Regions from separate parts of the Psychromonas saccharinae genome, predicted to be linked through region 1. Evidence: predicted binding sites of a transcription regulator. Region 1 holds the regulator's gene; each other region holds the start of a gene.
The links. Region 1 encodes LexA, which represses DNA repair genes until DNA is damaged. Its sites were predicted from a motif close to TACTGTATNNNNATACAGTA; they were not measured.

Region 1 (10,697 bases):
GGAACAAACAGAGCCTATTTTTAATGAACCTATTATCGAGGAAACACCTCGAGGACAGCTGCCTTTTCCTTTTTCTAAAAAGCATGAGGTTGTTATTTCCTATGAAGGTTCTGATATTGCGCTTTGTTATAAACAGAAACCTAATGCGACTTTATTACTTGAAATATCTCGAGTGCTTGGTAGTCCGTTTACGCTGCGACAAGTGGATGAAGGTGCCTTTGAACAGTTAGTGACGATTGCTTATCAATCGTCGTCGTCGGAAGCACAACAACTGATGGAAGATATCAGTAGTGATGATTTTTTTACCCTTGCCGAAGAGCTACCGGGTAATGAAGATTTACTTGAAACAGAAGACGATGCTCCTATCATTAAGCTGATTAATGCAATGTTAGGGGAAGCGATTAAGGCCGAAGCCTCGGATATTCATATTGAAACCTTTGAGAATTCATTGGTTATCCGTTTTCGTATTGATGGTGTGTTGCGTGAGATTCTTAAGCCACAACGTAAATTAGCGGCATTGTTAGTGTCGCGTATTAAAGTCATGGCGAAGCTTGATATTGCAGAAAAACGTATCCCACAGGACGGTCGCATATCACTGCGAATCGGTGGTCGTGCGGTAGATGTGCGTGTCTCAACCATGCCAGCTAGCCATGGTGAACGTGTTGTTTTGCGTTTGCTTGATAAAAATGCAGTGAAGCTAGACTTATCAACCCTTGGAATGACAGAACAAAACCATCAATTACTGCGCGAACTTATTCATAAGCCGCACGGTATTGTCTTGGTTACTGGACCGACGGGATCAGGTAAAAGTACAACTTTATATGCTGGATTATCGGAAATAAATTCGAAAGATCGTAATATTCTCACCGTTGAAGACCCGATAGAGTATGCGATTAGTGGTATTGGTCAAACGCAAGTTAATACCAAAGTGGATATGACCTTTGCGCGTGGATTACGAGCTATCTTACGTCAAGATCCTGATGTGGTGATGATTGGTGAGATTCGTGATTTAGAAACGGCCGAAATTGCGGTTCAAGCCAGTTTAACTGGGCATTTAGTGTTTTCAACATTGCATACAAATAGTGCTGTTGGTGCGATTACCCGTTTACGTGATATGGGCATTGAGCCGTTTTTATTATCATCGAGTTTACTCGGTGTCTTAGCACAACGTCTCGTTCGCCGATTATGTGCAAACTGTAGAGAACCGCATGCAACAACGGAACGAGAAAATCATATTTTAGGTTTACCAGAAACTGAAAAAGCGATTGTTTATCGCGCCGTTGGTTGTGAGTTTTGTAACCATAGTGGATATAAAGGACGTACAGGGATCCATGAGTTATTAATGGTCAATGAAGATGTTCGCCAATTGATTCACACTGGCGCGGGCGAATCGGCCGTCGAAAAAGTTATTCGTCAATATACACCTAGTATTCGAGAAGATGGGTTAGCGAAAGTACTTGCGGGGCAAACTACTTTAGAAGAAATTTTACGAGTGACCAGAGAGGAATAGCGTGGCTACTTTTTTTTATAAAGCACTTGATGCACGAGGAAAACAAAAAAAAGGCACCTTAGAAGCAGATTCAGCTCGTTTATTGCGTCAACAGTTGCGTGCGTCTGGCTTAACACCCATTGAGGTGGGATCGATAGCAGATAAAAGCTCTAAAAATAGCGTCAATTTATTACGTAGTAAAATTAAAACCGCAGATTTAGCCCTTATTACACGTCAACTTTCGACCTTAGTGGCATCATCTATCCCCATTGAGGAATGTTTACATGCGGTTGCCGAACAGTGCGACAAGCCTAAAATTAAAACGATGATTGTGGCTGTGCGTGGTGGCGTAGTTGAAGGTCATACACTCGCTGATAGTATGCGTGCATTCCCGGCTATTTTTGATCACCTTTTTTGTGCCATGGTCGCAGCGGGCGAAAAGTCTGGTCACCTTGATAAAGTACTTGAGCGTTTAGCGGATTATGTTGAACAACGACAAGAGATGCGTAGCAAAATGCTACAGGCAATGATTTATCCTATTGTACTAACCTTAGTGGCCATTTCCGTTATTGCTATTTTATTAGCCTCTGTTGTACCACAGGTTGTGGGCCAATTTGAGCATATGGGCGCTGATTTACCGGGAACAACACAGTTTTTAATTGCGGCCAGTGATTTGATTCGAGGCTATGGATTATATTTTCTGATTTTTGTTGTTATCAGTATGTTCACGATTAAACAGATATTAAAAAAACCTGCTAAGCAATTAGCGTTTGATAAACAACTATTAAAACTACCTGTGATTGGGCGTGTTGCTAATGAGCTTAATACCGCTCGTTTCGCACGTACTTTAAGCATACTAAACAGCAGTGCTGTACCTCTTTTAGAGGCGATGTCCATTGCTGGGCAGGTGCTGAGCAATCTTTATATTCGAGAGCAAGTGGGTGAAGCAACCGAGCGTGTTCGAGAAGGTGCTAGTCTGGGGCAAGCATTGAAAAGTACGAAGTTATTTCCGCCGATGATGTTGCATATGATTACCAGTGGTGAACGCAGTGGCGAGCTCGGTAATATGTTGGAACGCTCTGCTGATAATCAAGATAAACAATTTTCATCGCAGGTGACTATTGCGTTAGGTATTTTTGAACCGGCTTTGGTTATTTCTATGGCTGGGGTCGTTTTATTCATTGTGACTGCTATTTTACAACCAATTTTACAATTAAATAATATGGTTTCTGGCTAATTAGTTTTTAGGCAATGAGGTTCGATAGATCCTCAATTCAATTTCTATTTCAAAATATAAAGGGTAAGAAAATGCAAGTTAGCAACATCAATAAAAAAGAAAAAGGCTTCACTTTATTAGAAATAATGGTGGTGATTGTTATTTTAGGGGTACTTGCTTCAATGATTGTACCCAATTTACTCGGTAACAAAGATAAGGCAGATCGTCAAAAAGTCGTTTCCGATGTCGTTGCATTAGAAAATGCCTTAGATATGTATAAATTAGATAATGGCTCATACCCAAGTTCAGATCAGGGATTGGAAGCATTAGTGTCTGAACCAAGTGGTTCTCCTGAACCTCGTAATTACCGTGAAGATGGCTATATTAAACGTCTTCCTGAAGATCCATGGGGCAATGAATATATTTTAAGTAACCCAGGAGAACATGGGAAAATTGATATTTTATCCGTTGGATTAGACGGTGAAGAAGGAACCGATGACGATATTGGTAACTGGAATTTAAGTGGTAATTAAGCCCTATTTTTGTGGATAAATATCAAATAATCCAGCGGAAACAACAGCAAGGCTTTACCCTTCTGGAGTTGATGCTGGTTTTTTTATTAATGGCGATGATTTCGGTGGGTGTCATGATGACGCTACCTAATGCCTCGAACTCGCAAGATGGACTGCAATGGCAGGCCCAGCGTTTTAGTACTTTAGTACAATTTGCTGAAGATGAAGCATTAATATCCGGATCACAGTTAGGATTAGTTTTCAGTGAAAACAGTTATCAATTTGTTTTTTATGATTATGAAACTAAAAATTGGCAGCAAATAGAGAATAAACAAATACAAAATAAAGTTGAATTGCCCGAAACTTTATCTCTCGAATACAGTTTATCCGGTATTGCATGGGATGAGCTTGATACCGAAGATCAGGATACTTTTATTAGCGATGATGATTTAGTGCATATCGATGGAGAAGACCGAACTGTGGATTTAAAACCGCAGGTTTATTTGATGTCGAGTGGTGAGGTAACGCCTTTTGCGGTGACGCTTTCGCTTAATGAGAGCAGTGCAAATGTGCAAGCGATAACCATTACGGTCAGTACGACTGGTAATGTCACCATATCCGAGGAGGAATAATGCGTAACGTCAGCGCTGCTCGGTATTTATCTAAACAAGTTGGCATTACATTACTAGAAGTGATGCTGGCATTAGTGATTCTGGCGGTATCTGGTCTGTCAGTAATGAAGGCAGCTTCAGGGGCTTTAAATAACCAAGCATATCTTGAGCACAAGACACTGGCTCTATGGGTCGCTAGCAACCATTTATCTGATTTACGACTTGAGCAAAACTGGCCGGGCGAGAGTTGGACAAAAGAAACCGATGATATGGGTGGGGTGACTTGGTACGTTCGCTATCAATTGGTGGCGACCGCAAACAGTGATTTTAAAGCGCTCGATATTGAAGTTAGTGATAAAGAGGATGGCCAAGCACTTGCTTATATTAGGACCTACGTTGCGAAATAATAAAGGGTTTACTCTACTCGAGGTATTAGTTGCCATCGCTATTTTTGCAATGTTAAGCCTTGCTGCCTATCAAATATTACAAGGTGTCTTACGAAGCGGTGAAATTAGTAAAGAACATAGTAATGCGCTGACAGAGTTACAACGCGCAATGTTAATTATTGATCAGGACTTTTCACAAATTACTTATCGCTTGTCTCGCGATGAAAATGTAGAAGAAGAAGAGTTACAGGTGATGTCTGCTGGCGAATCATTATTTGAGTCTGACGATCAAGGTATTGAATTTACGCGGTTAGGTTGGACAAACCCTTTTGATCTATTGCCTCGCTCTGAATTGCTTCGAGTACGTTATCGGTTGAAAGAAGGTCAGTTACAGCGGTTATATTTTTTATATCCCGATTTGCAAGTGGGCGATGAGCCACAGGAACAGGTTTTATTAAATGATGTTGAAACATTAAGCTTTCGCTTTTGGGATGGTAGTTGGCAGGATAGCTGGACCTCTACAGATAGTTTACCAGACGGTATTGAGATTAGTTTTACAACTAAAAAATATTCAGAAATTCGTCGTGTATTTATTATTTCTGCGGACTCTGGGAGTTAGCCATGCTAAATCGTAAGCCACAAAAAGGCTTTGCATTGGTAACCGTATTAATGATCTTAGCTATTATGGTTACCGTTGCTGCGACGATGACAGGGCGTTTAACATTGAGTTTAAAACGGACCGAAGGTATTACTTTCTCGCAGAAGGTATATTGGTACGGACAAGCAGCTGCAGAGTTAGGGCGCATGGTACTTGATGAAGATTTTGCCGATAGTGATGTAGTCAGTTTGGATCAAATTTGGGCCACGCCGGATATGATCTTTCCGCTTGATAATGGACATATTGCGGGTGAAATAAAAGATTTACGAAGCTGTTTTAATGTTAATGCCGTTATCGATGAAACATCGGAAGCACAATTTGAAACGTTATTAAATACACTTGATATTGAAGATTACAGTGCGGAAACTGTTGCACAATCTACGCTGGATTGGGTCGATGATGATGACGAAAGCGATAGTTCTCAGGGAGCAGAGGATAGTTACTATGAGGGCTTGAAAGTGCCTCATTTAACAGCTAATGCGAGTATGACTGATCTCACGGAATTGCGTGCTGTTCAGGGAGTAACGAAAGACGTATATGAACAGATAAAACCTTATTTATGCGCTGTTCCATCAATAGAACAAGCTATTAATGTTAATACCATTAAAGTAGATCAAGCGGAGATCTTGTATGCAATCTTTAATGATGAAGATTTAACCGTGGATGATTTTACTGCATTATTAGAAGAAAGGCCGACTAGTGGCTGGAGTGATGTGGATGAATTTTTAGATAGCAGCTTATTTGATGATATAACGGTTGAAAGTGCTGTTAAAAGTCAACTTGCAGTGACGAGTGAATTTTTTGAATTTGATGGTATTGCAGAATTTGAAGATCGCATTCAAGTATTTAAGTTTTTGTTTTATATAGAATCAGAAAAAGCCAGTGTTATTCGCTACCAGTCTGGTGGAGTGTAGTCGTCTTGTATTTGATATAGCGGCTTAGATATGTTGGTAAAATAAGTGGAAATATTGATGAGTATAATGGGTTTCAGGGAGGTTGTTTGTGAATGAACGATTAATAATCCGCTTAGCAAGCAAAGCTTCGCAAAAAAATCACTGGCTAATTTGGTCCGATAATGAAGATGAAATTATCGCTTCGGGTGAATTGGAAAATGCAGAGCAGTTAAGCCTATTAACTGAAAAAGCACAGAATCGGACCGTTGTTTGTCTTGTGCCTTGTGTCGATGTGCCAATCCGCGAAATACCAATTAAAGGAAGTTTTAATCGACAAATGCAACAAGCATTACCTTATCTCGTGGAAGATGATTTAGCCTCAGATGTCGAGCTCCTACACTTTAATGTTATTGCTAAGCAAACTGATCTTCTGCATGTTGCTATTTGTGAAAAAAAGAAAATAACCATGTGGCTTAGTTGGTTAGAAGACGCAGAGATCACTTGTCGACAGTTTATCCCAGAAGGATTGACATTGCCTGTTGGTGAGGATGGTAAATGGCAAGCAGTGCAATTAGGTAGTCAATGGATTATTAGAGAGAGCCAAGATATTGCTTGGAGTTGTGAACAGGATATGTTGGCGTTAATTCTATCCAGTAAAATAACAGATGAAGAACCTGTTTATATTGAAAGCTTTAGCGCGGCAACAGATTGCCAAGTTGGCCATTGGACTGAATTATCACCATTGCTTCCGATTGAGTTGTTATCCAAGGGAGTTAAGAATAATAAAGTAAATTTATTAACAGGGCCGTTTAAGCCCTATAAAGAGAGAAATAACCTGCTTGAAAAATGGCGACTCCCTGCGATTTTATGTGTTGGATTGTTTGTTTTAGTGTTGGTTAATTTATCGTTGAAGAATGCGCGAATTGAAGCACAAACGGAGCAAGTAAAAGCCCGTGTTGAATCTGTTTATAAGCAGGCATTTCCAGAGCAAAGCAGCTTGCGGTATGTGCGCATTAAGAAAAAGATCCAATCAATGCTTGTTGGTCTGGATGGCAATGCTGATTCCAATTTTTTACGAATGCTTAATGATTTGGTTCCCGCTTTTGCTAATAGCCCTAAATTACAGGTTAGTAATATAAAATTTGATGATAAAAATAGAGAAATGCGAATTTCTGCTAATGCTGATAATTTTCAATCATTTGAGAAGTTTAATGAAGCATTAGCTGCGCAATTTGAAGTTGAACAAGGCGCACTGAGCAATAGCAACGGCCAAGTCAGCGGTTTACTGACTATAAGGATGAAATAATGATTGAGCAATTTAAAAGCTGGTGGGACAGCATTACTGAAAGAGAGCGTCAATTATCCATACTTAGTGCTGCTTTTTTATTTTTAGCCATTATTTATTGGGGAGTATGGAAGCCTCTCTCAACCCAAATTGAAGCCAGTGAAAAACGATTAGCAAGTAGTGAGCAAACCTTAGCTTGGGTAGAAGAAAAGGCGGGGCTATTAGTGCAAGCAGGTGCAGGTAGTAGTCGAGTCGGCTTGCAACCATTAACTTTACAACAAATTATTAGCCGAAGTGCGAAACAATTCGGGATTAATTTTTCCCGTATAGAAAGTAAAACGGATCAAGTCGAGGTTGTTATTACCGATATTGAATTTGATCAATTTATATTGTGGTTAACGAATTTGAGTAATCAAAATTTCATTTCAGTTGTATCGACGGATTTTTCAAAAATAGATCCGCTCGGACATGTAAAAGTTAATCGTTTAGTGTTGGCTAACTAATAAAAAATTAAAGAGATAATATCCGCATGAAGATAAAGATTATTTTACTATTGGTTGTACTGTATCTAGGGTCATTGTTGATTACTTTACCTGTACAACAGGTGGTGCGTTTTATTCCTCAAAACAGTGGTGTCACTATTGGAGCAGTGTCGGGGACTTTATGGGATGGCCAAGCAAACCATATTAATTACAATAACGAATTTCAATTACAAGCAGTAAAATGGGAATTCGATTGGTTGGCATTACTAGGTTTAAAATTAAAATTTGATATCGATTTTCATAATGGTGTTCAGGCCATGTCTGGTAAAGGCGCGGTGCTATACGGTTTTTCGGGGTGGTCCGCAGAAAATGTTGTCGTAGATATGAGTGCAGCAGAGTTGATGTCCTACGCCAATATTACTGTACCTGCTGAGATTACTGGCGATCTCTCCCTTGTTATAAAATACGCATCCCAGGGTGATCCCTATTGTGATGAAGTTGATGGGTTTGCGGTTTGGAATAATGCTAACGTAAATAGCGAACTTGGAGAAGTTGATCTTAAATCGGCGCATATTGATTTAAGTTGTGATGCGGGTCAATTAGTCGGAGATATAGAGCAAAAATCAGAAGAACTAACCACAACGGGTAAATTCCTATTAAAAGAAAATGGTTTATATCAACTTCAAGGGTTATTAAAACCCGGTGAGCAGCTTAATTCAAATATTAAAGAGGTTTTCTCTTGGGTTGGTGCTAAAAATAAAAATGGCGAGACTGTGCTTAATTTTAATGGAAAGTTGTAGTAGAAGCGTAAAATTTTCTTTTATTGTCTCTTTTTTAATAAAAACGCCCATTGTAGCTAGTATAAATTAGTGTGTGGATATACACTGTTTGTAATTACAGCCTATATAGGGGGAGTTATGAAAGAATTAACTAAACGTCAAAGTGAAGTGTTGGATGTTATTCAAGACTGTATTGAAAAAACAGGCCGCCCACCAACACGTGTTGAATTAGCAAAAATTCTTGGTTTTAGAAGTGCGAATGCTGCTGAAGAACACCTTAAAGCATTAGCACGCAAAGGTGCTATTGAGGTTGTATCTGGTACATCTCGTGGTATTCGGGTATTAGATAAATTCAAAAAACCGACTCAAGAAGCTGAAGAAGGCTTGCCGTTGATTGGTAAAGTTGCAGCTGGAGAACCCATCCTCGCTCAGGAACACGTTGAGTCTCATTACAACGTCGATCCTTCTTTATTTCACCCTAATGCCGATTTCTTGTTACGTGTGCAGGGTGAAAGTATGAAAGATATTGGAATTATGGATGGAGATTTACTTGCCGTGCATAAAACGCAAGATATTAATAATGGTCAAGTTGTTGTCGCTCGTGTTGAAGATGATGTTACCGTTAAGCGTTTTTACCGCGAAGGCAGTAACGTCACTCTGAAGGCTGAAAATAGTAAATTTTCGCCTATTAAAGTCGATTTAGAGTACCAGTCATTTGATATTGAAGGCATTGCAGTTGGTGTGATCCGTAATACTGATTGGATGTAATAGTGATCTTTGTTTTTACCTCATCTTAAAATGAATGTTAATGACTCGTTTATTTTGCAATAATAGTGGCTTGTTATTGCAATCAATACGTTGCATTCATTATCCAACAATCTATCAATAGTTAAATATCTCGCTTTGAACGTTAAATAGTTGTTCGATAAACATAATATTGGTATACACTTGATTATAATTATTAAGCAATGGGAGTGCTTTTTTAGATTATCATGGATATGCCTGAAATAAGTATCGATTCTACATACGGCGTTATTATCATACAAGATATGAAAGTCATGTCGGTTGATGATAACTATGCGCGGATTTACGGTTATAGCTCTTCTGAAGAGTTACTTGCTAGTATTGATTCTTTTCTTGATCTGATTAGCCCTAAATTTCATGCTCAAGCTATTCAAAACTGTGATGATTTTATTTCTGGTAAAATGTCTTCGCGTGGACAGACTTTTCAAAATATTGATCGTCATGGACGCGAATTTACTGTTTTTTCTATTGTTCATGTTATCGAATGGGAAAATAGTCCTGCAATACAAACTACCGTTATCGATTTAACGCCGCTAGTTGAGATGAAAAGTCAACTTCAAGAAAATTATCAGAATTACAGAAACTTAATTCTAAATTCTACGCAGGCTATTGTTCTACATAGAAATTTTGTTCCTATTTTAGTTAATCAATCGTGGTCAAATGTCATGAGGGCTACATCGCCTGAATTTGTATTATCTCAGCAAAGTATTTTAGACAGACTGCCTGTTGGATGTAGAGATCATGCAATACAACGTAATGAAGCGCTTATTGCAGGCGTTAAACTTGAAAGTGAAAATATCATTGCAGAGTGTTTGTGTTATGACGGTGAAAAACGATGGTTTAAAATTACTGACAATGTGATTTATTGGGATGGATTACCAGCAGTTCAGGGAATTTTAGAAGATATAACCGAGAAAATGTTGCTAGAGAAAGAGTTGCTGTATAAGGCAACCCACGATCAATTAACGAACCTGTTTAATCGTTCTGCTATTTATGATTGGTTAGAAGTGCAATATAGAGAAACCAAGCCAATTGGCTGTTTATTAATTGATATTGATGATTTTAAACAAGTAAATGATAATTATGGGCATCAACAAGGTGATCATGTTATTGCGTATTTTGCGAGTATCTTATTGGATATCGTTGCTGAAAATGGAGTTGCAGGACGTTGGGGAGGTGAAGAATTTATTGTTTTTCTACCAAACACCTCTTTTGAGGGGGTAACGAGCATTGCCGAAAAAATTAGAATGCGATTGCATAATCATCGCTTTTCTTGGCAGCAAAGTGAGTTTATTGTCACCGTGAGTATTGGCGTTAGCTTCTCGTTAGATAATCAATGTCGAACGGCGAGTGAATTAATAAAAGAAGCCGATACATTACTTTATTTGAGTAAAGGGAGTGGCAAAAATAAAGTAAATAGCCTTTATAACTAGCATGGCTTACCTGCTGACGTGATCAATGCGTTGAGTATATTTCTGCAGCACATTAGATGTTACTATTTGTTTTTCTTTCTCGATAGCCAATAAAGATGTCTACTCTAATGACAAAATCCAACTTTTTTACTCGTTCTATTCATAAAAAA
Region 2 (10,697 bases), 1.8 Mb from region 1:
CAGGTTATATCGACTCTATTCGACCAGCCGATGAATATCATTTCGTGATGAATAGATTAAAAAGCACTGTAGCCGATTCTAATGAAAATAGATTTAACGGTGCAAGCAGCAGTTACGAATACTATACTCAATTGATTAGAAATAACGATTACACAGGACGAGTTCTGGCTCGACCATATCATCAAATAGAAGGTACGACTAATTGGTATCATTTAGGTTTATCTACTTATAGCAGTGATTCTATAGCGATGCCAAACCCTGTTGATAACGGGTTTTACATTAACAATCAACCAGCAATGGTGATGGAGTCGGGTAGTTATCTCCGTGGTTATCTACCTATTATGGTATTTCCTTTGGCTAACCACTCAACGTATAGCCGAAAGAACTTGCAGAATTTACCAGAATTTCCAGGTAAAATTTTCCGTATGTTACGTGCTACTTATGACGACCGTTCTGATTATTCAGCAGCGTTAATAGGATTCGATATTTCTACTGTTGAGGTGTAGGTTATGGCTTTTCTGAGCGATATTATATTAGGGGCTAGCGGGTTGATAGCCTACTGGCCGCTACATAAAGACAGGGCCGAAGCTAGTGGTCAGAACAATCCTATGAGCGAATGGTCAGGAAGTGTTGTTTACGATTACGATAAAAAGACATCAACCATGAATTTAGGAAGTTATAAAAGCGGTAGCTCAGCTGACGGTGATAGTGCTTTATACGTAGTTCAGCCGATGAATACGAAATGTGTAGAACTATGGGTTATGAGCGATCCTGGCTACACTAACGGGCAAGATTTCCGTGGGATTTTTGGCTTCAACTCGTTAAGTGGTGGCGCAGACGGTAACGTCGACCGAGTTATAATGACCGTTGGTGTTGCTTCTAGTTCCAGCGACAATACAAGAATGTACATTTCAGGACTTGTCGTTCCAGACTTAGAATCGAAAGACTATTTTGATACGCCTAGACACGTTGTTTTTCAATATGAGAGTGCCACCAATGAGACAGTGTTGTATTTGGATGGAGTGGTAAAATATCGTTACCCAGGTGACGCTTACGATTTGCTGATTGAAGGTCGATATTTTACACCAGGCTTGTTTCACTATTATAACAATCCTATTTACAACCTACACGGCAGGACTTATTGCTCTGATTGTGCGCTGTACGATAGACCTTTAACCATGGATGAAATTAACGCCCGTATTAACTCCGACGAGTACGAAATATCTTTACGAAGCTCACATTCACAACCAAAACCAACATGGGCACACCAGTTGACACGTGCACAAGCCAACCCTCAGTCAAATGAATTGTTAGTGTTAGAGCAAAAGCCAGAACAAAAGATAATAGGAAAGCTAGGCAATTATAATAGTCTAATAAAACAAAACGGCGAACAACGTAAAGTTGGTTATTATCAATCTACGGTTACCGTGAGTGATGTTCCAAAGCCTAACACACGTGTTTTGTGCTTCACCAATGGAGGTCAATTACTCGATGACACTTATTCAAATGAAAGTGGCGTTTATCGGTTCGACCATTTACTAATGGATAATAAATATTTATTTGTGGCTCAGTACAATAACGGTAACAAACAAGTAGCACCGGAATACTTAGCTGCTGCCGCAGATTGGCAAACACCCACACCTTATGGGAGTTAATGGTTATGCCTCTAATCCTTTCTACTGAATTAAAGAATGCCCGGCTACAAGTCCTTTGTGATGCAATAGATAATGGGAATAGCAAGTTAGTCGTTTATAATGTAGTGCAAGATGTAATTTGTGAACTTATCTTTCCAAATCCTTGTAAGGCTGATATATCCAATGCCGTTCTTACCTTTAACAATCTCACTGAATCACTGGTGTTATTAAGTTCAACGGCAACAAATGCAAAGGTTGTTAATGATTCTGATACCGTGTTGTTTGATCTTACTGTTGGTGATTCTGATAGCGCGGCTGATATTAAGCTTCCAAGTACCGCACTTTATCAAGGTTCATTACTGCGCTTAAACGGGTGGACTATTAGCGAGTCATAACTATGTATTTTAAAAAGCGATGGACAAATAGCGGAATATTGGATTTTTCTAATGACGCAACTGTTTTTGATATAACCGCAAAAAATACGATTAAAGGTCCTGTATCGGATGCGGTTTTATTTCCTATTGATAGGTGGAACCAGCAGGGGAAGTTAAATTTATCAGATGAATGGAAGGACAATGGACAGTTAGAATTTGCCGTTCCAGTTGATTTTGATACCGATATCATCATTGATATGGTGGCGACTAACAGCCTGTCTGGTACCACTTCAAATGTTCACGCTGACGCAATCATTAACGTTATACCTCCACAAATAGAAATTAGATCTAATGGTTTAAGTGACGCTGAATTTTATATGGATATAAACGTTAATCGTGGTATCAGAAATATAACAAAATCATTAGCCGGTTCTAGTAACAAATTGAGAAAAGAGTTTGACTCTAAATTTGAAAACAGCCCCCGCCTGAAAAAAGTAATGACCTCTCCTATTTTTGATAGTGATAAGTTGGGTCAACGTATTATCACTATATCAAGTGGACTTAAGCGTCAGAATAAAAAAATCGTCATCACGTTGGTAGATGGCGACTATGTATCTCAAGACATAAACACCATTAACAATAAATTAGACAATGTTAATGAGCATGTTAACTTTTCAAGTTTATCAGGCGATAACGTAAGTAATAAGGTTTATTCAGACTTTTTATACCCTGCGCGATCTGATTGTGAAAGTTCTAATAAATGGATGGGAGCAGACAGCTTAAGAAGAGAGTGGGAAACGCAATTTCAGGATGGAATTGCTTATCGATACGATAAAAAGTCCTATTTTGAAGATGGCATTCAGCCAGTTGGTTATCGACCAACAATAATAAAACCCGTTGAGCCAATCACCCCTGTAGTAGTCGCACCATTAAACTTCCTTAGTTTATGGGATCCAAGCGGCATTCTTGAATTTGTTAGAATAGAACTGGATGCATTAATTGTTATGAATGAAATAAGTATTTATCACATTGCTGATGACGGTACCAAAAGCGCGATTCATCCGGTCAGTGCTTCTCTTGAGCTTGATATTGATTCGCAGGTTTGGAGTTTTAAAGGTCAACTGCTTGGTGCTGATAGCCTAACCTGGTTAACGTATCGAGCAAACTTTGAAATCAATGTTAATGGTCATCAATTATTGTTTGTATTGCGTGAATATTCTCGAGCCAGTAGTTTTGCGAGCGATGCTTATACTTTTACAGCCGTTACCAATACCCAGTGGTTATTTTCACCCTATGCAAATTTATATAGCGGTGCTGTTGAAAATGAAACGGGTATTTGGCAAATAGTAGAAGACATACTGACACAAGAAAATTTCACCTTGAGTCGAGCGTTAACACCTGAATGGATACTGGCACCTGATTCATTTAGCTACCTCAATAAAACACCGATTGAAATGGCAATACAAGCAGCCCAAGCTAGTGGCGCAATATTACAGCCGAATAAAACAGGTAATAGTCTTGATGTTCAACCGCGTTATAAAGTCAGTCCATGGAATTGGAATACATTAACGGATGAGCAATGCGACCATGTTATTAATGCCGATTACGTAATTACTGAATCAAGTATTGATAATACAACCACTGAGATAAACCGAGTATTAATCAGCGGGGAAACACATGGTGTCATCACGGATGTGGTTAAATCAGGTACCGCAGGTGATTTACGAGGCAGTGATGTAGTGAGCAACTTATCGCAGGATCACAATGTCAATATGGAACTCGCTCGCAATATAATGGGTGATAGTGGTGATCAAGAAATACTTGGATTAAGCCTTCCGTTATTGACGCCGGATTCTGATTTTGGATTATTACTACCTGGTGAGATTGTTCGCATTGTTTATACCGATAAATCTATTACTGGTTTATGTTTAAGCAACAGCATACCCATTCAATCAATTACCGACGTATCCCAATCAGTCAAATTGGAGCTTAATAATGGCTACCGTTAATATTACCAAACAATTTAAATCTCTCCTGACTGATACCATTCGCTTTCGTGCTGAAGTATTAGTCCTAGATGAAACGCTCAACCGAGTAAAAGTTCAATGGGGGGATTACAAACTATGGGTGACAGCAACCTTATCTTTGGCTGTCGGTGATCAAGTATTAGTTGAAGATGAAAAAGTTGTCAGTAAATTGCCTGATTTACCCTATCTGCAAGTTGAAATTAGTTAACCATTAACAATTAAAGGAAAACCAAATATTAATATTTGGTTTTCCTCTTCCAGCTATAACTCTATTGCATCAATTGCTATTTTATATTTTTAAGCATCGCTTTTGATTGTGTAAAAGTCTCCTCCTCCATTTCTATTCCTATAAATTGTCTATTAAGCGCTAAGCATGCCTTTCCCGTCGAACCCGAACCCATAAAAGCATCTAAAACCACATCATTTTCTTTACTACTTGTTTTAATAACATGCTCGAGTAAAGGCGCTGGTTTTTCACAAGGGTGCTTGCCTGGGTAATACTGAACTGGCGCATAAGTCCAAACATCAGTGTATGGGACTTCATTTGTCAGCTTAAAAGGGCGCCTTAGATTGTTATACTCTTGTTTAAGATCATCATACTGACGAACCAGTGTTTGAAACTTTAACTGTAGTGTTAAATGTTCATTAGTTAGCTCAGGGTGAGATCGTAATAATTTCGCATTGTGAGCAGCAAAGAGTTGTTGCAATTGATTATATTGTTGCTCGTTGGGAAGTTTCCATTGGCTAGATGAAAACCAGTGGGAGCACATTTTAGTGCCCGTGGCTTCATTAATATCTTTTGCTGAAATATTTAATGAACGTTTAGCGTCAATAAAATAATCAATTAATGGTTTGAATACGTCTTTTTTTAATTCACTGCATTTTGTTGCATAACCATTTGCTCCTTTAGCAAAACCTTCCGAACCATAGTGACCTGCAAAAATAATACGCTCTGTTGCTGGGAAAAAAGAGCGCAGGCTTGGTTTATGGGATCTTTTCCAAACACCAGAAGGTTTTGCCCAAATAATATGATTGAGTACTTCAAATCGCGACCGTATCAGTATTTCAGTATCGGCTGCTAACTTGGAGCCACAAAAAAGGTATAAGCTTCCTGTCGGCTTTAATATTCGCCAGAATTCAACAAGCACCTCATCAAGCCAGGCTAAAAATGTTTCAACATTAGGCCATTGATTATCCCAAGGATTTTTTTTAACTTGAAAATAAGGGGGATCGGTAAGAATAAGATCAATCGCGTTGTCAGGAAGGGTTTTTAAATAATTTAAACAATCAGCGTTAATAAGGCGAAGTTGCCCGTTATGTAAAATATGTTCGTCCATTTATGCTCCTATAAAAAGAGCCTTGAATACATAAGTAAGCAAGCTACAAGGGTAGCTTGCTTGTATTTTTGTTGCTTCCTCTTCAGCTATTAACTGAGTCTCAGGTACTCAAGGCATCAAAAACATAAAAAGTATATAGAAATATAAGAGTACTGTATATAAAAACAGGTGCTGATTAAAAATTAAATTAGTTACCTTATTTGTCATTTGAATTCTAAATAAAGGTAGGTTGAAAAAAATATTATAAACTTGATTTAATAGTAATTTTAAAAGTACTCCATCTAGAAGATTAAGGCTTCGAACCGTCGGTTCTTTATGAAGAGATAGGCTATTTAGTGGGCCTTATTTGTTATAACATAAAACATGCAATTACAGCTTAATTTATGAAATATCCACAAAACCATGCGGTAATTTAAGTGGTTTTTTATGTGGTATTATTATTTTCATTACAAATTAAATGCTTTATTATCAATGCTATATTTAACTTTACAAAATCTCTCCGTCCCGCCATATTCAGTACCGACAAGGTACGAAGAAAACCCGCAAAGCTTGTAAATACAGGCTTTGCGGGTTTTTTTATGTCCGTAGATCTTCAATCGAGTCGCTTGCATTCGGTAAAAATGTAAGATTATTTGTAAGATGATTTTTATCTTCAAAAAAGGATCTTACAGTTATGGCTAAAGCATTGCTTACAAATACTCCTTAGATTCAAATAGTAAGTGCATAACTTGAATAGGTAGAAAAAGTGGTCAGCTGAATATATGCTAATCGCTTTTCTCCGGCAAGAGATGCAACAATGAAAACATATAATCAACTGACCTATGAGCTAAGATGCCAGATTTATGCATTAAAGAAAATAGGAATAAGCCAAAATAAAATTGCACAGCAATTAAAAGTGAGTCAATCAACTATCAGTCGAGAGCTTTCTCGTAATACAGGAAAGCGAGGTTATCGCATTAAGCAAGCCCAGTCCCTTGCTCAGGGGCGCCGCTTACATTCACGTAAGGCCATTAAAATGACGAGTAACCTCATTGCATTAATTGATTCAAAGATTTATATGAAATGGAGTCCTGAGCAAATATCAGGCTGGTTAAAAGAAGTACACCGCATTCTAATTAGCCATGAAACAATTTATCTACATGTTTGGGCTGATAAGAAACGTGGTGGTCAATTATTTCAACATCTGCGTAGAAAAGGCAAGGCTTACCAATCCCGTAGTAAGGATAAACAGGCAGGTCGCGGCTTTATCAAAAACCGAGTCAGCATTGATGAACGTCCAACGGTTATTGATAATAAAAGCAGAATTGGGGATTGGGAAATAGATTTAGTCATCGGTAAAGGCCACAGTGGTGCATTAGTGACTATCGTTGAACGGAAAACTAGCTTTACAGTCTCTATGCGTGTTGACGACAAATCAGCTAAATCAGTCACCGCTGCGACGATTGCTTTATTACAACCTTATAAAAAAGCCGTACATACGATCACAGCAGATAATGGTAAAGAGTTTGCTTACCATGAAATGATGAGTGAATACTTAGACTGTGGTGTTTATTTTGCAGATCCTTATTGTTCGTGGCAACGAGGTTTGAATGAAAACACGAATGGGTTATTACGGCAATACTGGCCAAAAGCAACAGACTTTAAAAAAGTATCGCAATCAGAAGTTGAAGATGTAATAGTGCAACTGAATGATAGACCAAGGAAAAAGCTAAATTACAAACTACCAGCCAAATTAATGGCTGAACACATGGCAGCTATAGCTGCTTAGTGGTTATGCACTTCAGAGTTGAATCTGCGCTCAAATAAAGAGTGCGAAAGGTGTTTATAAATAATGGTAAAGATAGGAGAACCACTTTGATTATGTTTGGATGTCCCTGATTTATTAAGTGATATGCTTAGTTGAAAAAAACGGTTAATAATAATTATCGCTCTTTAACTTTTACCGCTGTGCCTGTTGCCGTGATCATAAGCATACCTTTTCCTTGTCCTGAAATTTCTTCGGTATCAATGGATACACTAATAATTGCATTGCAATCGATTCTTACTGCTTTCTTTTTTAGTTCATTCATTGCTTGGACTTTCAAGTCTTCAAGTTTATTCATATATGTTTGTGAGTTCCCTCCTACAATGTCACGAACTCCAGCAAGCATGTCGCGGAAAATGTTCGTTCCGCTAACGATAGTTGATGTGATAATACCGTAGTTAGCTATTACTTTTGTATCTTCAGTAAGAAATGATGATGTTGACATCATCACACTGCTTGCATTGCTATTAAAGAATAATTCCATTGCCTCTTGTTCTGACGTCGCATTGATTGTCTGGATTCCTTCAAATCCTTGTTCAAGTAATTGCATAACGTCGTTGCTTGATGTTGTGATGTTAACTGCAAACACATTTGAATCATTGTTATTATCTTTCATGATTTGATAAACATTCATATTCTATAACTTTTCCTTATTTGGTAGCCTCTAAATGGTACGAATGTTCTATTGAAAGAGCTTATAAATTATTCAACTTAGTGTTCAAGTTTAGTTTGCGAAAAGTTAATTCAAGTCTGCTCATTGGTTTTAGAACATATAATTAATTACAACTATAGTTTTGATGATAAAAAATAACAAAATATTAGTGTAGTTAAACAGTGACATTACCTAGATGGGATTTTTTGTCGATTCTTGATGCGCTCAATAATCATAAGGGGTACAGCATTTTCAAATATTTACTATAGGGGAATATATTTATCAGTGATTTATTGTAGTAACTATTTTGCACATCTGAAATATAGATGTGCAAAATAGAGATGTCTATTCTTAATATTTTAACAATAGACAATACAATAGAGGTTTTTTTAACTTAATCTGAATTTACCAACAATGGCCTTTAATTGACTATTTGCATTGGTAAGTTTTTGTGTTTCACTACCTGTTGATTGGCCGTTATTGGTTAACGTTACAACCATATCTTGCAAGCTTGACATATTACGAGTTATTTCTTGTGTTACAGCACTTTGTTCTTCTGCTGCAGTTGCAATTAACGTAGTTAAGTCATTTATACTGGTAACCGATTCATCAATATTAGTTAAGTCCTCTGCAACTCTACGTGTTCCCTGAGTTGTTTTTTCACATGTCTCTTTTGTTGCCAACATTGCTGTATTGGCACTTTGAGAACTATTAAGTAATTTATTAAGAGTGCTTTCGATTTCAGTTGTGCTGTCTTTTGTACTACTCGCAAGCGATCTAACTTCATCTGCCACTACGGCAAAACCTCGACCGTGTTCACCAGCTCGCGCGGCTTCAATTGCAGCATTTAAAGCTAATAAATTAGTTTGTTCAGCAATGGAACCAATGACATTTAACACATTGGTAATTTCTTGTGTATCTGTGCTTATTCCATTGATTGTTTCAGACGCATTATCAACGTCAGTAACCAATTGTGATACTGTGTCTGTCGCTGTCATTACTTCTTCTAATGATTTGCTAACTTGGTCGTTGGTTTTTTGCGTAAATGTTGCTGCTTCGGATGCGTTATTGGCAACATCGTTTGCCGTTGCGCTCATTTCTTCTATTGCAGCTACGATTTGATTTGTTTCACTTGCATGAAAATCGAGTACTTCGTTATTTGTGTTGACCTGGTTATTGAGTTGTTCAACACTATCATCTATGTGGTTAGACGATTCGGATACTTCTAACATGAGTGATTGAATATCTGCAATAAATTGGTTCACTCCTGTCGCGATTTGTCCCAAATCATCACTAGTTGTGACATCAAGCCTGCGTGTTAGATCTCCATTACCTGTCGATAAATCGACAACCATTTCTTTTAATTTTACGATTGGGCTATAAATAATATTTAATATAATGAGAGACAACGCTATAGCAATAAACAACATGACAACAGAAGAAGTAATCGCGCTTTGTAAGGCTTTATCTACTTCTGAATATACGACCGATTTATCAACAGATAGGAATAAATGCCATTTTGAACCATCGGCTAAATTTATTGATGTTGTGAAACCGACTTTATCGACTCCATCAAGTGCATAATCTACGGTTGCTTCGTCTTCCTCTAGAATAGTGCCATATACATTCTTTACGTTTAAGTCAGGCTGTGTTGTACCGACCTTTACCGTTGATGAATTTGAAGCGATAACCTTGCCATTTTTATCTAGGATGGAAAATATTGCGGTAGGAAAATTAATCTCTTCTAATGTCTGGGTTAAAATAGCAATAGATACATCACCTAACACGACACCATCACCAAAGCTTTTAGAAATAGATACGACAGGTTTGTTTGTTATTTTATCAATATAAGGTTCCGTAATTGAAATACCGCTGGTTGATTTAGCTTGTTTGTACCATGGGCGAGTACGCGCATCAAATTTGCTTACATCAATGACACCATTTACCCAATCTTTTCCTTTTGCTGTTGAATACGTTGGGCCAGTGTCTAATGAAATGTAGACATCGCTTATATCAATGGTATCTCTTGTTAATCTAGCATCATCAACATAAGTCGACGTTGCGATTTCGTTATTATTTTTATATTTATTCGCTAATATTTGGATTGCATTAGTTTTATCTGCTAACCATGATTCAATTTTTAGAGATTCATAGTGAACAATAGATTGAGAATGAAGTGCGACTCTATCAACAGTGCTATCTCTTAAATGAGTGTAAGCAAGCCAGTTAGAGACAAGTAGACAAGCTGTCACTAACATAATAACTGATAGTATAATTTTATTTTTAAACCCGAGCGTTTGCATTTTTGTTCCTTGATAAACATTGAGTTGGCGAATTAAATTTGTTCTATAAGGATAGACTTATCGGCTATTTTAGGGGAAAGTTTAATATTATATTTATCGATTTATGCTATTACTGAATAAATAATGTCTTTTTACTGATGTTTTTGGGATTAGGTGATAAAGTTTTGCCATTATTAGGGTTTTTGTACTATTTCGGTGGTTGTTTTTCTTTACTTATAGCCAAATAAAACGAATCCACCAATTGCTAGCTTCTAAGTTGTCACGCATATTCTAGTCATTTTATTTTTGCTTTTGTGGTATTTAAAATGTAATTAAATTGTAACATTACCGAGACAGCATTTTTTCGATTATTGATGCGCTCAATAATGGCAAGAGATACTGCGTTTTTAAATATTTACCATCCTATATATCTCATACCCCAATGAATTCTATGTCTGATGCTTTTGCGCATAGTACAATGCATACGAATAACTATTATTTGAATGTGGAATACTTATTAGATCAAACAATCGCAGAAGGGTTAGGTCGTAATGGCATTATTGAAACTCTTGAAGATATCGCCGCCG
Region 3 (10,697 bases), 1.8 Mb from region 1:
CCTCAGTCAAATGAATTGTTAGTGTTAGAGCAAAAGCCAGAACAAAAGATAATAGGAAAGCTAGGAAATTATAATAGTCTAATAAAACAAAACGGCGAACAACGTAAAGTTGGTTATTATCAATCTACGGTTACCGTGAGTGATGTTCCAAAGCCTAACACACGTGTTTTGTGCTTCACCAATGGAGGTCAATTACTCGATGAAACTTATTCAAATGAAAGTGGCGTTTATCGGTTCGACCATTTACTAATGGATAATAAATATTTATTTGTGGCTCAGTACAATAACGGTAACAAACAAGTAGCACCGGAATACTTAGCTGCTGCCGCAGATTGGCAAACACCCACACCTTATGGGAGTTAATGCTTATGTCTCTAATCCTTTCTACTGAATTAAAGAATGCCCGGTTACAAGTCATTTGTGACGCAATAGATAATGGGAGTAGCAAGTTAGTCGTTTATAATGCAGCGCAAGATGTAATTTGTGAACTGATCTTTCCAACCCCTTGTAAGGCTGATATATCCAATGCCGTTCTAACCTTTAATGATTTAGATGAATCAATGGTGTTATTAAGTTCAACGGCAACAAATGCAAAGGTTGTTAATGATTCTGACACCGTGTTGTTTGATCTTACTATTGGTAATTCTGATAGCACGGCTGATATTAAGCTTCCAAGTACAGCACTTTATCAAGGTTCATTACTGCGCTTAAACGGGTGGACTATTAGCGAGTCATAACTATGTATTTTAAAAAGCGATGGACAAACAGCGGAATATTAGATTTTTCTAACGACGCGACTGTTTTTGATATAACCGCAAGAAATACGATTAAAGGTCCTTTATCAGATGCGGTTTTATTTCCTATTGATAGGTGGAACCAGCAAGGGAAGTTAAATTTATCAGATGAATGGAAGGACAATGGACAGTTAGAATTTGCCGTTCCAGTTGATTTTGATACCGATATCATCATTGATATGGTGGCGACTAACAGCCTGTCTGGTACCACTTCAAATGTTCACGCTGACGCAATCATTAACGTTATACCTCCACAAATAGAAATTATATCTAATGGTTTAAGTGACGCTGAATTTTATATGGATATAAACGTTAAGCGTGGAATACGAAATATAACAAAATCATTCTCAAACGTTAGTAACAAATTAAGAAAAGAGTTTGATTCTAAATTTGAGAACAGCCCCCGCCTAAAAAAAGAAATGGCCTCTCCTATTTTTGATAGTGATAAGTTGGGTCAACGTATTATCACTATATCAAGTGGACTTAAGCGTCAGAACAAAAAAATCGGCATCACGTTGGTAGATGGCGACTATGTATCTCAAGACACAAACACCATTAACAATAAATTAGACAATGTTAATGAGCATGTTAACTTTTCAATTTTATCAGGCGATAACGTAAGTAATAAGGTTTATTCAGACTTTTTATACCCTGCGCGATCTGATTGTGAAAGGTCTAATAAATGGATGGAAGCAGACAGATTAAGAAGAGAGTGGGAAACGCAATTTCAGGATGGAATTGCTTATCGATACGATAAAAAGTCCTATTTTGAAGATGGCGTTCAGCCAGTTGGTTATCGACCAACAATAATAAAACCCGTTGAGCCAATCACCCCTGTAGTAGTCGCACCATTAAACTTCCTGAGTTTATGGGATCCAAGCGGTATTCTTGAATTCTTACGAATTGAACTGGATGCATTAATAATTATGAATGAAATAAGTATTTATCACATTGCTGATGACGGTACAAAAAGCGCGATTCATCCAGTAAGTGCTTCTCTTGAACTTGATATTGATTCGCAGGTTTGGAGCTTTAAAGGTCAACTACTTGGTGCTGATAGCCTAACCTGGTTAACGTATCGAGCAAACTTTGAAATCAATGTAAATGGTCATCAATTATTGTTTGTATTGCGTGAATATTCTCGATCCAGTAGTTTTGCGAGCGATGCTTATACTTTTACAGCTGTTACCAACACTCAATGGTTATTTTCACCCTATGCGAATTTATATAGCGGCGCTGTTGAAAATGAAACGGGTATTTGGCAAATAGTAGAAGACATACTGACTCAAGAAAATTTCACCTTGAGTCGAGCGTTAACACCTGAATGGATATTGGCACCTGATTCATTTAGTTACCTCAATAAAACACCTATTGAAATGGCAATACAAGCAGCCCAAGCCAGTGGCGCAATATTACAGCCGAATAAAACGGGCAATAGTCTTGATGTTCAACCGCGTTATAAAGTCAGTCCATGGAATTGGAATACATTAACGGATGAGCAATGCGACCATGTTATTAATGCCGATTACGTAATTACTGAATCAAGTAGTGATAATACAATCACTGAGATAAACCGAGTATTAATCAGCGGAGAAACACATGGTGTCATCACTGATGTGGTTAAATCGGGTACCGCAGGCGATGTACGAGGCAGTGACGTTGTGAGTAACCTATCGCAGGATCATAATGTCAATATGGAACTAGCCCGTAATATGATGGGGGATAGTGGTGATCAAGAAATACTTGGTTTAAGCCTTCCTTTATTGGCACCGGATTCTGATTTTGGATTGTTATTACCGGGGGAAATTGTACGTATTGTTTATACCGATAAATCAATTACCGGTTTATGTTTAAGCAACAGTATCCCTATTCAATCCATTACCGATGTATCTCAATCAGTTAAATTGGAGCTTAATAATGGCTACCGTTAATATTACCAAACAATTTAAATCTCTCCTGACTGATACAGTTCGTTTTCGTGCTGAAGTATTAGTCTTAGATGAAACACTTAACCGAGTAAAAGTTCAATGGGGAGATTACAAGCTATGGGTCACAGCAACCTTATCTTTGGCCGTTGGTGATCAAGTCTTAGTTGAAGATGAAAAAGTTGTCAGTAAATTGCCTGATTTACCTTATCTGCAAGTTGAAATTAGTTAGCCGTTAACAATTAAAGGAAAACCAGAAAATATTAATATTTGGTTTTCCTCTTCCAGCTATGACTCTATTGCATCAATTGCTATTTTATATTTTTAAGCATTGCTTTTGATTGTGTAAAAGTCTCCTCCTCCATTTCTATTCCTATAAATTGTCTATTAAGCGCTAAGCATGCCTTTCCAGTCGATCCCGAACCCATAAAAGCATATAAAACCACATCATTTTCTTTACTACTTGTTTTAATAACATGTTCGAGTAAAGGTGCAGGTTTTTCACAAGGATGCTTGCCTGGATAATATTGTACAGGTGCGTAAGTCCAAACATCAGTATATGGCACATCACATGTAAGCTTAAAAGGGCGCCTTAGGTTGTTGTATTCTTGTTTCAGTTCATCATACTGACGAACCAGTGTTTGAAATTTTGACTGCAGTGTTAAATATTCATTCGTTAGCTCTGGATGAGAGCGTAATAATTTCGCATTGTGAGCAGCAAAGAGTTGTTGCAATTGATTATATTGTTGCTCGTTGGGAAGTTTCCATTGGCTAGACGAAAACCAGTGGGAGCACATTTTAGTGCCTGTAGCTTCATTAATTTCTTTTGCTGAAATATTCAATGAACGTTTAGCGTCAATAAAATAATCAATTAATGGTTTGAATACGTCTTTTTTTAATTCACTGCATTTTGTTGCATAACCATTTGCTCCTTTAGCAAAACCTTCCGAACCATAATGACCAGCAAAAATAATACGCTCTGTTGCTGGGAAAAAAGCGCGTAGGCTTGGTTTATGGGCTCTTTTCCAAACACCTGAAGGTTTTGCCCAAATAATATGATTGAGGACTTCAAATCGCGACCGTATAAGCATTTCAGTATCGGTTGCTAACTTGGAACCACAAAAAAGGTACAAACTTCCTGTTGGCTTTAATATTCGCCAAAATTCGACAAGCACCTCATCAAGCCAGGCTAAAAATGTTTCAACATTAGGCCATTGATTATCCCAAGCGTTTTTTTTAACTTGAAAATAAGGGGGATCGGTAAGAATAAGATCAACAGCGTCGTCAGGAAGGGTTTTTAAATAATTTAAACAATCAGCGTTAATAAGGCGAAGTTGCCCGTTATGTAAAATATGTTCGTCCATTTATGCTCCTATAAAAAGAGCCTTGAATACATAAGTAAGCAAGCTACAAGGGTAGCTTGCTTGTATTTTTGTTGCTTCCTCTTCAGCTATTAACTGAGTCTCAGGTACTCAAGGCATCAAAAACATAAAAAGTATATCGAAACACAAAAGGGCTGTATATAAAAACAGTTGTTTTGGGTGGATTTAATCGTAAATAGATAAATATGAAAATTGGCTTTGTACCAATTAAAGTCCTAAAAATGAAAATAAATTATTTTTTCATTTTAAATCAAGTGTTTGTTTTTGTTGTTCCATAATCGTGCCAGTATAACGTGGGTTGATCTTCGGAACCTTGGGAAATTGACTGCTGTGTTGAATTGACCATGTAAAACCTTATTTGTACGATATTATTTTTGCTAGTAATGGCTCTTAACAGATAAGTGTATCAGTTTCTTCATCTTTTAGTTCATTATAGTCTTGTTTAATGTCTTCATAAAAGGTTGCAAAGCTGATTCCTATATAAGGCGCAAGCCATAATAAAGCAATCCCAGAGGTTAATATTGCGAGTATTGCCCAGCCAATAAATCGACAGCTTAGATAAAAGGCTTTTAATTTGTTTCCTTCCATTAGCATTTTGCTTTTTTGCATAGCTTCAATAGGGGAAATTGAAGGATCATCATGGATGATATAAAAAGTTAAGCAATATGCATAGGCCGCGATAATACCTGGAATGATTAATAATAATGACCATAGGAAAACGATAACTGAAATAAGTAATTTAGCGCTGAGTGCGGTAACGAAATGATTAAAGCCACTAAATATATGTGAAAATTCTGCTTTATTATTGCGACATAGATTGAGGTATAACGTAATAAATCCTAGTGATATTGGACCGGATATAATTAATAAAATAACAGGGCCGACAAGGGATACTTTTTGTAACACGAGATTAAGAATACAAACAACCAAGGTCGCACCTACTACTAATGCCCATTTACCACGCAATGACTTCCTTGCTTTGGCAGTTATTTCTTGGTTTGGCGTTGTCGATAAATTGTTCATTACAGTTCCTGCTTTATTCGCTGTATTAATACGTTAAGAGTAAAATAAATATCGCCATAATATACCACAGTTAAATAATCATCACTTATTGTTAATTTTCACGGGACTTTGTGGTCAGGAAGTTAATTGAGTTTTGTAATGTGGAAGAGACAAAATAATGTCAGTTGAGCATGAGTGAATATGGAAAACCACTGATCGTTGTTAAATGAAGCTACGTAAGATGATGAAATATAAACTTGTTATTTCATCATCTATTATGACTGTGTTTTACTGCGTATAAGTATCTAAGAAATTGCCAATTTTATTGATTGCAGTGGTTAATTCATCGACCCTTGGTAGACAAACAACACGAAAATGATCCGGTGAATGCCAGTTAAATCCAGTTCCTTGAACAACTAGAATTTTTTTGTCCATCAATAGATCAAGTACAAAGCGTTGATCATCTTTAATATTGAATTTTTTCTGATCAAGTTTAGGGAATAAGTACAATGCACCATTGGGTTTAGTACAACTCACTCCTGGAATATCATTAAGTAACTTCCAAGCAGTTTGAGTTTGGTCGTATAAACGGCCACCAGGGATAATCAGTTCATTAATACTTTGATAGCCGCCAAGTGAGGTTTGAATTGCATGTTGCATCGGCACATTGGCACAAAGTCGCATACTTGCAAGAATTTCTAGTCCGTTAATATAATCCCGCGCTTTATTTTTTGTGCCGCTAATCATCATCCATCCAACCCTAAACCCACACACGCGATAAGATTTTGATAAACCATCAAAGGTAACTATTAGAATATCGTCAGCCAGCGTAGCAAGCGGAACGTGGACTGCATCGTCGTAGGTGATTTTTGAATAAATTTCATCGGAGAAGATAATTAAATTATGCTGGCGTGCTAATTCAATAATTTCTTCTAATAGTGCTTTGCTATAAACCGCACCGGTTGGATTGTTTGGGTTAATAATTACAATCCCTTTGGTTTTAGAGGTGATCTTTGATTTCATATCGTTGATATCAGGAAACCATCCTGCTTGTTCATCACAGGTGTAATGTACCGCTTTTCCGCCTGATAAATTCGCCGCTGCAGTCCATAAAGGGTAATCAGGCGCAGGCACTAATAATTCATCACCATTATTAAGTAGCCCTTGCATTGACATAACGATTAATTCACTGACCCCATTACCGATATAAATATCTTCAGTATCAAGCGATAGTAATCCTTTTGCTTGGTAATGTTGCATGATTGCTTTGCGAGCAGAAAAAAGGCCTTTGCTATCACAATATCCTTGGCTTTGCGGTAGATTTTTAATCACATCCATTAGAACTTCTTCGGGGGCTTCAAAACCAAAGGGAGCCGGATTACCGATATTAAGTTTTAAAATTCGTTGTCCTTCATCTTCTAATTTCTGGGCTTGTTTTAGTACAGGCCCACGAATGTCATAACAAACATTATCTAATTTATGGGACTTTTCAATGGAATACATAACAACCTCTTAGCATAAAAGAAAACGGATTTGATAGGACAAACCACACTCGACAAACAGTGGTTTGTAAAATTACCTGATATTGAACACTGTGTGAAGCAAATAAAGCGTTGTTGTGGCTTTTTTTATTAAAAAAATTCAAGTATTGTTGAAATTATTGAATGAAGTTGGTGTGATGCTGAATTTGTTTTTTACATTTTGTCTCATTTGACAGGCTGTTTTATAGTTTTTAACTGATTATAATATAGCCATTTAGTATCACTAAATTTCAATTTGCCTAGTGAATTATCAAGGGTATATCCTTCTCTATGATTGAAATAAAACATTTAAAAACATTATCGACGTTGAATAATACGGGTAGCTTAGTTGAAGCCGCACGGCAATTGCATTTAACGCAATCGGCGTTGTCTCATCAATTAAAAGAGTTAGAAGGGCGGTTAAATTGCTCTTTATTCATCCGTAAATCAAGACCCATTCGGTTTACTATTTCGGGATTACGTTTACTTGATTTAGCAAAGCAAATATTACCTGAAATTCGCAGTGCAGAGCGTGACCTTGCTAGATTTGTTTCAGGCGATGCTGGGCGCTTACATATGGCTATTGAATGTCACTCTTGTTTTCAATGGTTAATGCCAGCGATAGATAAGTTTCGAGATGATTGGCCTGAAGTGGAATTAGATTTTTCTAGTGGCTTTAGTTTTTTACCGTTGCCTGCGTTAAAACGTGGAAACCTTGATTTAGTAGTTACGTCAGATCCTCAACCATTAGAAGGCATTAGTTATATTCCTTTATTTAGTTATCAGCAAATGTTGGCGTTAAGCCGGCATCATCGTCTTGCGAGTAAAACCTATATTGAACCTGAAGATCTTAGCCAAGAAACAATGATTACTTATCCGGTGGAAAAAGATCGTCTCGAAATTTTCAATAATTTCCTTACGCCTGAAGGTGTGTCTCCAGCTAAAATCCGTCATGCCGATATGACCGTTATGATGTTGCAATTGGTTGCGAGTGGACGTGGCGTAGCAGGACTGCCGAACTGGGCATTATTTGAATATCTGAAAAAAGATTATGTTGTCGCACGTCGTTTAGGAAAAGAAGGTGTGTGGGGGACATTGTATGCGGCTGTACGCGAAGAACAAAAGTCATTGCCTTATTTACAAGATTTTATAAAGACAGCGATAGAAAGTTGTTTTACGCACCTAAAGGGAATAAAAGTCGCAAACGAAGATTAAGGTCAAACTGTGTGTTTTTCGGCTTGCCAGATAATCGGCTTTCCGTTATGGTCAACAGTTCTCTAATTTATTGACCGATGAATCAATATTGGTTAGTAGAATAATAAAAAAATTAAACCGCATAAAAAATATTGTAGATACTTACTTCACTCCTTGAGCGGGTAAACAATAATAAAAACTAAAACTAACTTTTGAGCACGTATTAGTGCCGTGGGAAAAATAATGATTAATACCGATGACTTACATATTAAAGCAATTAAAGAACTCCTTCCCCCAATCGCTTTATTAGAAAAATTTCCGTCAACTCATGCTATTAGCAAAACAGTTTCTGGAGCGCGTCTTGCCATTCACAATATATTAAGCGGTAAAGATGACCGTGTCTTAGTGATTATTGGCCCTTGTTCAATTCATGATACCAAAGCAGCATTAGATTACGCTGAAAAACTTGCTCCATTACGTGAAAAATATAAAGACTCTTTAGAAATTGTTATGCGTGTTTATTTTGAAAAACCACGTACAACAGTGGGTTGGAAAGGATTGATTAACGACCCTGAATTAAACCATACCTTTAATATTAATAAAGGATTACGTACTGCCCGTAAATTATTGTTAGATATTAATGCGATGGAATTACCTGCTGCCACTGAATTTTTAGATATGATCACGCCACAATACATGGCTGATTTAATGAGTTGGGGAGCAATCGGTGCACGTACTACAGAGTCACAGGTTCACCGTGAATTAGCTTCTGGTCTTTCGTGTCCAGTAGGATTTAAAAATGGTACTGACGGTACAATTAAAGTGGCTGTCGATGCGATTGGTGCTGCAAATGCTTCTCATCATTTTTTATCGGTTAATAAATTTGGCCACAGTGCAATTGTCCAAACAACGGGTAATCCGGATTGTCATCTAATTTTACGTGGTGGTAAATTACCAAATTATAGTGCAGAAGATGTTGCGAAGGTGAAAGCTGGACTTAAAAAATCAGGTCTTGATGAAACACTTATGATTGACTTCAGTCATGCGAATTCAGAGAAAAAATTTGAAAATCAAATGAAAGTTTGTACAGACGTTTGTCAGCAGATTGCTAGTGGTGATAAAGCGATTTCTGGTGTTATGGTGGAAAGTCATCTTATTGAAGGTCGTCAGGATCTGAAAGAAGGTGTTGCACCGACTTATGGTCAAAGTATTACAGATGCATGTATTGGTTGGGTTGATACAGAGAAATTATTGTCGGACTTGTCTACTGCAGTATTAGCGCGTCGTGGCTAATATTAATTAGTCCAATGATGGATTGATTACACTATAAAAAAACACTGCTTTTGCAGTGTTTTTTTATTGGTAAATTTGTTGAAGAGTTAATTTTCTATGGGTTTAAACGTTTGATTTCCCATCCATTTTCTGATGCTTCATAAATAAAGCGATCATGAAGTCTGTCTGCTTTACCTTGCCAAAATTCGATTCGTTCAGGGACAACACGGTAACCTCCCCAAAATTCGGGTAAAGGCACTTCTTTTCCTGCAAATTTATCTTCGAAATATTTAACTCGTTGTACGAGGGTTTCACGGTTATCAAGTTCTTGGCTTTGATGCGATGCCCATGCGCCTATTCGGCTTCCTCTGCCACGGGTTTGAAAATAGGCATTGGACTCTTCAGTTGTAATTCTTTCAACTTTGCCTTCAATACGTACCTGTCGTTGTAGCATATTCCAATGAAAAAGCAGCGCAGTAAATGGATTTTGTTCTAATTCTTGTGCTTTATGGCTGCCATAATTAGTAAAGAAAACAAATCCTTTTTGGTCCACTTCTTTTAAAAGTACAACCCGTGATGAAGGTCGCCCTTGAGGTGTACTAGTGGCAATCGTCATTGACTCTGGTAGGATAATACCTGAATTTTCAGCTTCCTTAAGCCATGCCTTAAAAAACGAAATAGGATCATCAGTGGTTGTTAATGTTTTGTTTTCGATGAGTAGTCCTTGGCCAAGGGTCAAAGCGCAACGTATTTTACTGATAAGTGACATGCTATCTTCTTATTTTAATTAATATCGGAGTATTCGAAGTGTATAATTTGTTAGAAATTTTGTCGAATAATTCAGTTATTTTAGCGAGAGAATAATTAATGGGTAAAGTTTACCATCATGCAGTGCAAATATATTATGAAGATACCGATCATTCTGGCGTCGTTTATCATCCTAATTTTTTAAAGTATTTTGAAAGAGCAAGAGAGCATGTGATTGATAGTCGTCGGTTAGATCGTTTATGGCGTGAAAAACATCTCGGATTTGCGGTTTACAAAGCCAATATGACATTTCAAGATGGTGTTGAGTTTGCTGACATTTGTGATATTCGAACCACCTTCAAGTTAGATGGAAAATTTAAAACATTATGGCGTCAGGAAGTTTGGCGTGAGAATGCAACTAAAGCCGCTGTTATAGCTGATATAGAAATGGTGTGTTTAGATAAGAATAAACAATTACAGCCGATTCCCGAGGAGATATATAAAGAGTTAGTCCTATCTTGTTAGTCTCATTGACCGCTGTTTTAGTGTTAATTTTCACAAAGATAAAATAAGTTCATGTATTTACTTGCGGATTTCTTTTTAATGTTTAAATTTATTAGGTAGTGTAATTAATCATAATAAAATTTAGGGAGGATATGTGTTGATAACAAATGACGAACGACGTGATTTTCGACGTATGGCGATTGAAGCTGCTGCAACAATAACAATTGGTGACACGCAATTGCAGGGAACTTGTAAAGATTTAAGCAGCACAGGAATGTTAGTTGAGTTAAATGAAGCTTATTTAAATCCCGAGGATATCGTACAAATTGTATTAAGCACGCATGATTCTCGTTTTCC

Region 2: ACR30L_RS07970 (DNA-methyltransferase) is a predicted target of LexA. The motif match lies at 5,523-5,542, and genes of this name have one in related genera.
Region 3: ACR30L_RS11895 (DNA-methyltransferase) is a predicted target of LexA. The motif match lies at 4,234-4,253, and genes of this name have one in related genera.

The regions. Positions count from the first base shown of each region.
Region 1 covers NZ_CP195153.1:4,444,009-4,454,705, reverse strand. Annotated here, with positions in the region: gene gspE (type II secretion system ATPase GspE) at 1-1,510, shown strand, start outside; gene gspF (type II secretion system inner membrane protein GspF) at 1,512-2,726, shown strand; gene gspG (type II secretion system major pseudopilin GspG) at 2,798-3,238, shown strand; gene gspH (type II secretion system minor pseudopilin GspH) at 3,250-3,849, shown strand; gene gspI (type II secretion system minor pseudopilin GspI) at 3,849-4,235, shown strand; gene gspJ (type II secretion system minor pseudopilin GspJ) at 4,225-4,833, shown strand; gene gspK (type II secretion system minor pseudopilin GspK) at 4,836-5,786, shown strand; gene gspL (type II secretion system protein GspL) at 5,875-7,071, shown strand; gene gspM (type II secretion system protein GspM) at 7,071-7,553, shown strand; gene ACR30L_RS19880 (type II secretion system protein N) at 7,580-8,332, shown strand; gene lexA (transcriptional repressor LexA) at 8,450-9,079, shown strand; gene ACR30L_RS19870 (sensor domain-containing diguanylate cyclase) at 9,310-10,548, shown strand; gene dinF (MATE family efflux transporter DinF) at 10,656-10,697, shown strand, end outside.
Region 2 covers NZ_CP195153.1:1,786,962-1,797,658, forward strand. Annotated here, with positions in the region: gene ACR30L_RS07945 (hypothetical protein) at 1-506, shown strand, start outside; gene ACR30L_RS07950 (hypothetical protein) at 609-1,655, shown strand; gene ACR30L_RS07955 (hypothetical protein) at 1,661-2,029, shown strand; gene ACR30L_RS07960 (hypothetical protein) at 2,032-4,017, shown strand; gene ACR30L_RS07965 (hypothetical protein) at 4,004-4,243, shown strand; gene ACR30L_RS07970 (DNA-methyltransferase) at 4,320-5,372, opposite strand; gene ACR30L_RS07975 (IS30 family transposase) at 6,169-7,140, shown strand; gene ACR30L_RS07980 (YbjQ family protein) at 7,295-7,810, opposite strand; gene ACR30L_RS07985 (methyl-accepting chemotaxis protein) at 8,218-10,131, opposite strand; gene ACR30L_RS07990 (hypothetical protein) at 10,562-10,697, shown strand, end outside.
Region 3 covers NZ_CP195153.1:2,691,019-2,701,715, reverse strand. Annotated here, with positions in the region: gene ACR30L_RS11915 (hypothetical protein) at 1-363, shown strand, start outside; gene ACR30L_RS11910 (hypothetical protein) at 369-737, shown strand; gene ACR30L_RS11905 (hypothetical protein) at 740-2,725, shown strand; gene ACR30L_RS11900 (hypothetical protein) at 2,712-2,951, shown strand; gene ACR30L_RS11895 (DNA-methyltransferase) at 3,031-4,083, opposite strand; gene ACR30L_RS11890 (DUF975 family protein) at 4,492-5,124, opposite strand; gene ACR30L_RS11885 (pyridoxal phosphate-dependent aminotransferase) at 5,392-6,606, opposite strand; gene ACR30L_RS11880 (LysR family transcriptional regulator) at 6,915-7,838, shown strand; gene aroG (3-deoxy-7-phosphoheptulonate synthase AroG) at 8,058-9,110, shown strand; gene pdxH (pyridoxamine 5'-phosphate oxidase) at 9,205-9,858, opposite strand; gene ACR30L_RS11865 (thioesterase family protein) at 9,957-10,361, shown strand; gene ACR30L_RS11860 (PilZ domain-containing protein) at 10,495-10,697, shown strand, end outside.